3 regions of the Isoptericola sp. 178 genome follow, and region 1 is predicted to be linked to each of the others. Evidence: predicted binding sites of a transcription regulator. Region 1 holds the regulator's gene; each other region holds the start of a gene.

Region 1 (3,272 bases):
TCGGACAACCGGTAGCCCGGGATGCGTCCGTACAGGACGCCCTCCGGGTTGTGGACCTCGCCGTGCCGCATCAGGTGGACGGTGGTGGTGGCCATGCGCCTTAGTGTCCCAGATCCCGGGGGTGGACCGGTCGGCGCGACGGGCGTCGTGAGCCGCGTCACGATCGGGCCGCGGACCGGTCTCCGAACTCGTCCGGACGGCGCGGGAATACTGCGCCGGGGTGCCATGTTCATGCATTTCGATGGAATGATCCGGACGCGATCGCATCACGTCCTGCAACCGATCTGACAAGGAGCCACCCCATGGCCACCCCCCTGCCCCCGGCCCTGACCACCGGCACCTACGCCGTCGACGCCGGCCACTCCACGGCGTCGTTCTCCGTCCGCCACGCCGGCATCTCCAAGGTCCGCGGGACCGTCGGCATCTCCGCCGGGACGATCACCGTGGGCGAGGACCTCGAGTCCTCCTCCGTCGCGGTGACGCTCGACGCGAGCGCCGTGAGCACCGGTGACGAGAACCGCGACCAGCACCTCAAGAGCGCGGACTTCTGGCACGCCGAGGAGCGCCCCACCTGGACCTTCACCTCGACCTCGGTCACCGCCGACGACGACGCCTACATCGTCACCGGCGACCTGACCATCAACGGCGTGACCCGGTCGGTGGACCTGCCGGTCGCCTTCGAGGGTGCCGCGACCGACCCGTTCGGCAACAAGCGCGCCGGGTTCGAGTCCGAGATCGTCATCAACCGCAAGGACTTCGACCTGACCTGGAACGCCGCGCTCGAGACCGGCGGCATCCTGGTCGGCGAGAAGGTCAAGATCGCTCTCGACGTCTCGGCGATCGAGCAGAACTGATCCCACCACGCCGGTGAACCGGCGCCTGTCGGCGTCGTGCCCGCCGCACCTCGCCGTCGCCGGTCAGCGCACGGGAACCGCGTCCGCGCGGATCCCGTGCGCTGACTCGTGCAGCGGGGGCCCGACTCGTCACGGGTCGTCCTGACTCGTCACGGGCCGTCCTGACCCGCGGCGAGACGGCCCGGCCCGCAGGAAGGTGCGCGGGCTCAGGCGGAGGGCTGGACCCCGACCACCGCGGGGTCACCGTCGACACCCACGGCGTCCCCGGACTGCGCGTGCCGCGCCGCGGCGTGGAACGCGAGGATCTGCAGCTCACCCGCGACGTCGACGCTGCGCACCACGACGTCGTCGGGCAGCTGCAGCGCCACCGGCGAGAACGACAGGATCTCGCGCACCCCGCAGGCCACGATCCGCTCGGCCACCGCCTGCGCCGCCGCACCCGGCGTCGCCAGGATCACCATCGACACCCCCCGGGCGGCGAGGATCTCCTCGAGACGGTCGGAGTGCTCGACCTCGAGGCCGGCGGCGCTGCGACCCACCACGTCCGGGTCGGCGTCGATCAGGGCCACCAGCCGGAACCCGCGGGCCGCGTAGCCCGAGTAGTTCGCCAGCGCGTTGCCGAGGTTGCCCACGCCGACGATGGCGAGCCGGTGCTCCGACCCGAGCCCGAGCGCGGCGCTGATCGAGGACGCCAGCGTCTCCACGTCGTACCCGACCCCGCGGGTCCCGAAGGACCCCAGGTAGGACAGGTCCTTGCGCAGCTGGGCCGAGCCCACGCCGGACCGCTCCGCCAGCCCGGAGGACGACGTCGTGGTGACGCCGTCGCTCAACAGGTCGCGCAGGGCACGCAGGTAGAACGGAAGCCGCGCCACCGTCGCCGCGGGCACCGTCACCTCACCGATCTCGATCACGTCCGCTTCCCTCCCGGGGGGACCGCCAGACGGCGCGCCAACCTCACCGCGTCCACCCGCCAGAACCCCTGCTGCACGCCGTCCACCTCGACGACGGGCACGTAGTCGCCGTACCGCTCGGTCAGCGCGGCATCGGCCTCGATGTCGATCTCCCGCCACGCGGCGCCCGCCTGGTCGCACACCGAGGAGACCACCTGCCTGGCGTCGTCGCACAGATGGCAGCCGGGTCGGGTGTACATCACCACCCGTGCCGTCTCCTCAGGGGTCGTCGGGGTGCCGCTCACGAGGACAGCGTATCCGCGCGGCTACAGTGGACCGCATGCCGTCTCACGCCGACCCCCCGGTCAGCCCGCCGGCGGCAGCGTTCTTCGACGTGGACAACACGATCATCCGCGGCGCCAGCTCGTTCCACCTGGCCCGGGCGCTGTACCGGCGCGAGTTCTTCGGGACCGCCGACCTGCTGCGGTTCGGGCTGATCCAGGCCAAGTACCTGCTCTTCGGCGAGTCGCGCACCCAGATCGAGACCGTGCGCAGCCGGGCGCTGTCCCTCATCGCCGGCCGCTCGGTCGCCGAGATCACCGCCGTGGGCGACGAGGTCTACGACACCGTCCTGGAGCTGCGGATCTTCCCCGGCACGAAGCGACTCCTGGACGAGCACCTGGCGGCCGGGGACCAGGTCTGGCTGGTCACCGCGACGCCGGTCGAGATCGGCGGCCTCATCGCACGCCGGCTCGGCGCGACCGGCTGCCTCGGCACCATCGCGGAGCACGAGCGGGGGTACTACACCGGCGCGCTGGTGGGCGACCTCATGCACGGCGAGGCCAAGGCTGCGGCCGTGCGGGAGCTCGCGGAGCGCGAGGGGCTCGACCTGGACCACTCGTACGCCTACGGGGACTCGCTGAACGACCTGCCGATGATGCGGTCCGTCGGCCACCCCTGCCCGATCAACCCCGACGTGCGTCTGCGTCGGCACGCCAAGGAGGTCGGCTGGCCGATCCGCGAGTTCCGCGGTCGCGGTCAGCGGGTGGCGCACCGCGGCGTGCGGACCGCGTCGTGGGCAGGCGCGGCCTGGGTCGCGGGCCTCGTGCTCCGGGCCGCGCAGCGTGCCATGCGCCGACGCGTCCGGGGCCGCTGACCGGGGGCGCCCCTCCCCACGGACGCAGCGAGCCCGGCACCCCTAGGGTTACCGGGCTCGCTCAGCACGACCCGCCGGACGGCGGGCGGTGCCTCACTTCTTGTTGCGACGCTGGTGGCGCGTCCTGCGCAGCAGCTTGCGGTGCTTCTTCTTCGCCATGCGCTTGCGGCGCTTCTTGATGACGGAGCCCATGAGGTCCTCACAATGCTGATCGGTGGTCGGACGGCGTTGGCACCGGCGCCCGTGAGCCCGGGCGCAGCCGACCAACGCGAGAAAAGTCCGTCTATCAGAATACCCGATCACGGCCGGTGCCTCGGGCCACGGCGGCGTGCGCCGGGTCACCCCGGCCGCGGGACCGGCCGGTCAGTCCAG
Region 2 (3,272 bases), on a different contig from region 1:
CGTCGCCGTGTCCGGCGCCTCCTCGAGCGCGACGCGCAGCCGGGCGGACTCGGCCTCGGCCAGCTCGGACTGCGCGACGGCCGCGTCCACCTCGGACGCGAGCTTGCGGTTCGCCGACCAGAGCATCGCGACCCCGACGGTGGCCACGAGGGCGATCACCAGGGCCGCGGCCACGAGGACCATCTGCACGTTGACACCTGCGCCGCGGGCGGGGACCGGTCCGGTCGGACCCGGGGCCGGAGGCGGCTCGGCAGGCAGGAGGGTCGCGACCGACGTCATGGCACCGCTGCCCGGCTCGAGACGGCGGCGCGCGATGCGCCCGCCACCCTCGGGACGGCCCACGGCTCCCGGTGGATACGTCATCGCTCTCCTTCGCGCAGCAGCACGGTCTGTCCTCATCGTCGCCCGTCCCGCACCCGTGCACAAGAGTGAACACCGCACAACGGGCGGAAAAGGACGCAGGATCACCCGCTCGGAGGTCCTCCGGTCGCTACGGTGAGAGAGTGACGAGCTTCCGCGCGCGACTCCGTGACCTGCAGGTCCTCCCCGACGGCCTGTCCGGCTGGGAGCTCACCGACCTCTCGGTCCTGCCGGGCACCCCGCACGAGCTGTTCGAGACCTGGTTCGACGAGGCCGCGGCCGCGGGACTGCACGCCCCGCACGCGATGACGCTCTCGACGGCCGGTGCCGACGGCACCGTCGCCGCGCGGACGGTGCTGCTGACGGACCTCAGCTCCGCGGGCTGGTGGTTCGCCGGCCACGCCACCAGCCCCAAGGGCCGCGAGCTGGCCGCGAACCCGCACGCGGCCCTGACCTTCCTCTGGCAGGGGGTCGGACGCCAGGTCCGGGTGACCGGCGCCGTGACGTCGCACCCGGAGGCCGGTGCCGCCGACCTCCGGAGCCGGTCGGCCGGGTCCCGCGCCACGGCGCTGGTGGACCACCAGAGCGAGGTCCTCGACGACCTGGCCGACCACCGCGAGGCCTGGTCCGCCGCACTGGCGGAGGTGCGCGCGGACCCGGAGCTGGTGGTGCCGACGTGGACGGCATGGTGCCTGGCGCCGACGACCGTCGAGTTCTGGCGCTCGGGCGGCGGCACGGGACAGACGCGGGTGCGGTACCGCCGCGGCGGGCAGGAGGAGGCCTGGACCACGGAGCTCCTGTGGCCCTGACGCACCGCACGCCCCTGACCTGCGGGAACGAGATCGACCTGGTGTGACGTGCATCACTGCAGGTCAGACGCCTTGTGACGTTGTTCACATTCTTTGTGACAGTTTTCACCAACGACCTAGCATGGCCCGGTGACTTCGCGCGAAACAGCCCCCCGCCAGCGGCCCTCGGACGCCGTCGACGTCGTCCTCGTCGGCGGCGGCATCATGAGCGCCACCCTCGGAACCCTGATCCAGCAGCTCGAGCCGACCTGGTCGATCCGCATCATCGAGCGGCTCGACGACGTGGCGCTGGAGTCGTCGAACCCGTGGAACAACGCGGGTACCGGCCACGCCGCCCTGTGCGAGCTGAACTACACCTCGGAGAAGCCCGACGGCACCGTCGACATCTCCAAGGCGGTGCAGATCAACGAGCAGTTCGAGACCTCCCGCGAGCTCTGGCAGCACCTGCTCGCCACCGGCCAGCTCGCCGACCAGTCCTTCATCCAGCGCACCCCGCACATGACCTTCGTGCGCGGGGCCGAGAACGTGGAGTTCCTGCGCCGGCGGCACGCGACCATGACCGCGCACCCGCTGTTCCGCGACATGGAGTTCTCCACCGACCGCGCCGAGATCGCCCGCTGGACCCCGCTGCTGACCGAGGGCCGCGACGCCGACGAGCCCGTCGCCGCCACCCGGTCCGTGGCCGGCACCGACGTGGACTTCGGCAACCTCACCCGCCAGCTCGTCGACAACCTGGTGCGCCACGGCGCCGAGCTGCAGCGGCAGCACGAGGTGACCTCCCTGAAGCGGACCAAGGACCGTCGCTGGCGGCTCAAGGTGAAGGACCGGTCGTGGAACGCCCCGCGCCGCACCTCCACCGTGACCGCCCGGTTCGTCTTCGTGGGCGCCGGCGGCGGGGCTCTCCCCCTGCTCCAGTCCGCGGGCATCCCCGAGATCAAGGGCTTCGGCGGCTTCCCGATCTCCGGGGAGTTCCTGCGCACCGACAACCCCGAGATCGTCGCCCGCCACCACGCCAAGGTCTACGGCAAGGCCGACGTCGGCGCCCCGCCGATGTCCGTGCCGCACCTCGACACCCGCGTGGTCGACGGCAAGAGCTACCTGATGTTCGGTCCCTACGCCGGCTTCAGCCCCAAGTACCTCAAGCAGGGCAAGTACCTCGGGCTGATCACCTCGCTGCGCGCCCACAACATCACCTCGATGCTCGGCGCCGGCCTGAAGAACATCGACCTGACCCAGTACCTGCTCGGCCAGCTCGCCGCGGCGCCGGAGTCGAAGTTCCACTCCCTGCAGCAGTTCATGCCGACCGCGCACCCCAAGGACTGGGAGAAGATCACCGCGGGCCAGCGTGTCCAGGTGATCAAGCGCGACGCCGACGGCAAGGGCGTCCTGCAGTTCGGCACCGAGGTCGTCTCGGCCGCCGACGGCTCCATCGCCGGTCTGCTGGGTGCGTCGCCGGGGGCGTCCACCGCGGTCTCGGCGATGGTCGACGTGCTCGACCGCTGCTTCCCGGAGGAGTTCCCCTCCTGGCGTCAGCAGCTCGCCGCGATGATGCCCAGCCTCGACGGCGTCCCCGCCGACGCCCGCGAGATCGACACCACCGCCAGCGCCGCGGACGAGCCCGCGGCCGGGCTGCCGGAGCCGGTCGACGGCGTGCTGCCCGCCAGCGTCTACGAGTCCCGGGCGGACTCCCGCTCCTGACGGCGGTCGCCCGACGGCCCGGTGCCGGCCCCGCGACGGGCCGGCACCGGGCCGTCGTCGTTCACAGCTCCTGGATGATCCGCTCGACCTGCTCCTTGGCGTCGCCGAAGATCATCGCCGTGTTCTCCCGGAAGAACAACGGGTTCTGCACCCCGGCGTACCCGGTGGCCATCGAGCGCTTGAACACCACGACGTCACGCGCCTGCCACACCTCGAGCACCGGCATGCCGGCGATCGGCGAGCCCGGGTCCTCCTGCGCGGCCGGGTTGACGGTGTCGTTGGCGCCGATGACCAGCACCACGTCGGTCGTGGTGAAGTCGCTGTTGATCTCCTCCATGCTCAGGACCACGTCGTAGGGCACCTTGGCCTCGGCCAGCAGCACGTTCATGTGGCCGGGCAGACGGC
Region 3 (3,272 bases), on a different contig from region 1:
GTCGCCCCACGCGGTGCGGATCTCCTCGTCGGACTCGTACTGCACCGCGGAGGTGTCGATGGAGACCTGGGAGCAGAAGTCCTTGAACCCCTGCGGCAGGTCGGCCGACCAGAACACGGTCATGTTCGGCTCCGGCGCCGGCCCCAGGTTGTACAGCGTCTGCAGCATGCGGAACGAGTTCTTGGTGACCAGGGTGCGGCCGTCGGCGCCCATGCCGCCGATGGTCTCGGTGACCCAGGTGGGGTCGCCGGAGAACAGCGCGTCGTACTCGGGGGTGCGCAGGAACCGGACGATGCGCAGCTTGATGACGAAGTCGTCCATGATCTCCTGCGCGCGGGCCTCGGTGATCCGCCCGGCGGCCAGGTCGCGCTCGAGGTAGACGTCCAGGAACGTCGAGGTGCGCCCGAGCGACATCGCGGCACCGTTCTGCTCCTTGACCGCTCCCAGGAACCCGAAGTACAGCCACTGCACGGCCTCGACGGCGGTGCGCGCCGGGCCGGAGATGTCCACGCCGTAGGAGGCGGCCATCTCCTTGAGCTCGCCCAGCGCACGGATCTGCTCGGCGTGCTCCTCGCGGGCCCGGGCCACCGTCTCGCTGAACGGCTCGACGTCGAGGGTCAGCTTGTCGAGCTTCTTGGCCGCGATCAGCTCGTCGACGCCGTAGATCGCGACGCGCCGGTAGTCGCCGATGATGCGGCCGCGGCCGTAGGCGTCGGGCAGGCCGGTCACCACGTGCGAGCTGCGGGCGGCCCGGACGTTCGGCGGGTAGACGTCGAAGACGCCCTGGTTGTGGGTCTTGCGGTACTCGGTGAAGACCTTCTTGAGGTCCTGGTCGACCGGGTAGCCGTAGGTGTTGAGGGCTCCCTCGACCATCCGCCAGCCGCCGTTCGGCATGATCGCGCGCTTGAGGGGGGCGTCCGTCTGCAGGCCGACGATGATCTCGCTCGCGGGGTCGATGTAGCCCGGCTCGTGCGCCGTGATGCCGGCCGGGACGTCGTAGGAGACGTCGTAGACGCCGTTCTCGCGCTCGACGGGGAACATCGCGCTCAGCCGGGCCCAGAGGGCGTCGGTGCGCTCGGTCGGCCCGGCCAGGAACGTCGCGTCGCCCTCGTAGGGCGTGTAGTTGCGCTGGATGAAGTCCCGGACGTCGACCGTGTCGCACCACGGTCCGGGGACGAAACCTTCCCACGCGGCACCGGTGGTGGTCTGACGCTCTTCCTGGACGGTCATCGCCCCGCTCCTTCACGCTCGCTCGGTGATGCTTCCAGCGTATTCGTGAAGACCTTCACAAGCAATGGTCTGACCACAGAGCGGCCGAGACGTCCGTCACAGACCACCGGCCGCACCGTCTCACGGTGCGGCCGGTGGCGGGAACGGCTCAGGGGGGCGGAGAGCTCACTCCTGGGAGAGCGTCGCCAGCGCGTCGCGCACGGCGTCCTCGGCCTGCATGCGCTGCGCGGACATGATCTGCTCGCGGCTGGCGTGGTCGAGGAACGCCACCGGCAGGCCGGTGTGCACGAAGGGTGTGCGGATCCCCTGCGCGGCGGCGCGCTGGGCGAGCATCGCGCCGACACCGCCGTCCACGACGCCGTCCTCCAGCGTGACGACGAGGTCGTGGTCACCGGTCATCTTCACCAGGCGCTCCGGCGCCGGCAGCACCCAGGTCGGGGAGACGACGTCGACCGCCAGCCCGTGCGCCGCCAACGACTCCCCCGCCGCCAGACCGGCGGCAGCCATCGCACCGACGCCGACGACGAGGACGCGCGCGGGCGAGGAGGTGCCGTCGCCCGGGGTGTGCCGCGCCACGACGTCGACCCCCTCCAGCGTCTCGACGGCCTCGATCGACTCGTCGAGGGCGCCCTTGGGGTACCGGACGACGGTCGGCGCGTCGTCGACCTCCACGGCCGCGCGCAGGGCCGCGCGCAGCGTCGCCTCGTCGCGCGGGGCGGCCAGCCGCAGACCCGGGACGATGCGCAGCATCGCCATGTCCCACATGCCGTTGTGGCTGGCCCCGTCGGCGCCCGTGACGCCGGCCCGGTCGAGCACGAAGGTGACGCCCGCCTTGTGCAGGGCGACGTCCATCAGCACCTGGTCGAAGGCGCGGTTGAGGAACGTGGCGTACACCGCCACCACCGGGTGCAGGCCGGCGAACGCCATGCCGGCGGCCGACGTCGCGGCGTGCTGCTCGGCGATGCCGACGTCGAAGGTGCGCTCGGGGAACTCCTCGGCGAAAGGCGCCATGCCGACCGGGTGCAGCATGGCCGCGGTGATCGCCACGACGTCGGGGCGGCGGCGCCCGATCTCCACGAGCTCCTCGGCGAACACCTGGGTCCACCCGAACCGCGACGGCGCGACCGGCAGCCCGGTCTCGGGGTGGATCTTGCCCACCGCGTGGAAGCGGTCGGCGACGTCCTCCTCGGCCGGGATGTAGCCGCGCCCCTTCTCGGTGATCGCGTGCACGATGACGGGCCCGCCGTAAGTCTTGGCCCGCCGCAGGGCGTGCTCCATCGCGCTGACGTCGTGGCCGTCGACCGGGCCGACGTACTTCAGCCCCAGGTCCTCGAACATCCCCTGCGGGGCGACGACGTCCTTGAGGCCCTTCTTCAGGCCGTGCAGCCAGCCGTAGGCGAAGCGTCCGGGCGGGCCGGTGCGCTGCAGCGCGCGCTTGCCCCACGCCAGGAAGGCCTCGTAGCCACGGGTCGTGCGCAGCGTGGCCAGGTGGTCGGCGACGCCGCCGATGGTCGGCGAGTAGGAACGCCCGTTGTCGTTGACGACGATGACCAGCCGGCGGTCGCGCCCGGCCGCGATGTTGTTGATGGCCTCCCAGGCCATGCCACCGGTCAGGGCGCCGTCCCCGATCACCGCGACGACGTGCTTGTCGTCGTGGTGGCCGATCTCGTTCGCCTTGGCGATGCCGTCCGCCCAGGACAGGGCCGTCGACGCGTGGGAGTTCTCCACGACGTCGTGCTCGGACTCCGACCGGCTCGGGTAGCCGGACAGGCCGCCGCGCTTGCGCAGGTCGGAGAAGTCCTGACGCCCCGTGAGCAGCTTGTGGACGTAGGACTGGTGGCCGGTGTCGAAGACCAGCGTGTCCCGCGGCGAGTCGTACACGCGGTGCAGCGCGATCGTCAGCTCGACGACGCCGAGGTTCGGCCCCAGGTGCCCGCCCGTGCGGGAGACGTTGTGCACGAGGAAGTCGCGGATCTCGGTGGCCAGCTGGCGCGTCTGGGCCGGACCGAGCCTGCGCACGTCCTCGGGCGCGGTGATCGTGC

What was found. Region 1 encodes Rex, which represses fermentation and respiration genes when NADH is low (regulators of the CRP and FNR family bind a similar motif). Its sites were predicted from a motif close to CTTGTGAANNNNTTCACAAG; they were not measured.
Region 2: the regulator Rex is predicted to act here: its motif matches at 1,262-1,281, upstream of mqo (malate dehydrogenase (quinone)).
Region 3: the regulator Rex is predicted to act here: its motif matches at 1,273-1,292, upstream of pflB (formate C-acetyltransferase).

What each region holds. Positions count from the first base shown of each region.
Region 1 covers NZ_JAUQYN010000001.1:350,594-353,865, forward strand. The annotation lists gene Q6349_RS01590 (histidine phosphatase family protein) at 1-95, opposite strand, end outside; gene Q6349_RS01595 (YceI family protein) at 303-854, shown strand; gene Q6349_RS01600 (redox-sensing transcriptional repressor Rex) at 1,061-1,765, opposite strand; gene Q6349_RS01605 (glutaredoxin family protein) at 1,762-2,004, opposite strand; gene Q6349_RS01610 (HAD family phosphatase) at 2,085-2,900, shown strand; gene Q6349_RS01615 (30S ribosomal protein bS22) at 2,994-3,092, opposite strand; gene Q6349_RS01620 (acetoin utilization protein AcuC) at 3,264-3,272, opposite strand, start outside.
Region 2 covers NZ_JAUQYN010000003.1:708,556-711,827, forward strand. The annotation lists gene Q6349_RS12480 (hypothetical protein) at 1-363, opposite strand, end outside; gene Q6349_RS12485 (pyridoxal 5'-phosphate synthase) at 504-1,169, shown strand; gene mqo (malate dehydrogenase (quinone)) at 1,299-2,867, shown strand; gene pntB (Re/Si-specific NAD(P)(+) transhydrogenase subunit beta) at 2,929-3,272, opposite strand, start outside.
Region 3 covers NZ_JAUQYN010000003.1:429,959-433,230, forward strand. The annotation lists gene pflB (formate C-acetyltransferase) at 1-1,230, opposite strand, end outside; gene dxs (1-deoxy-D-xylulose-5-phosphate synthase) at 1,396-3,272, opposite strand, start outside.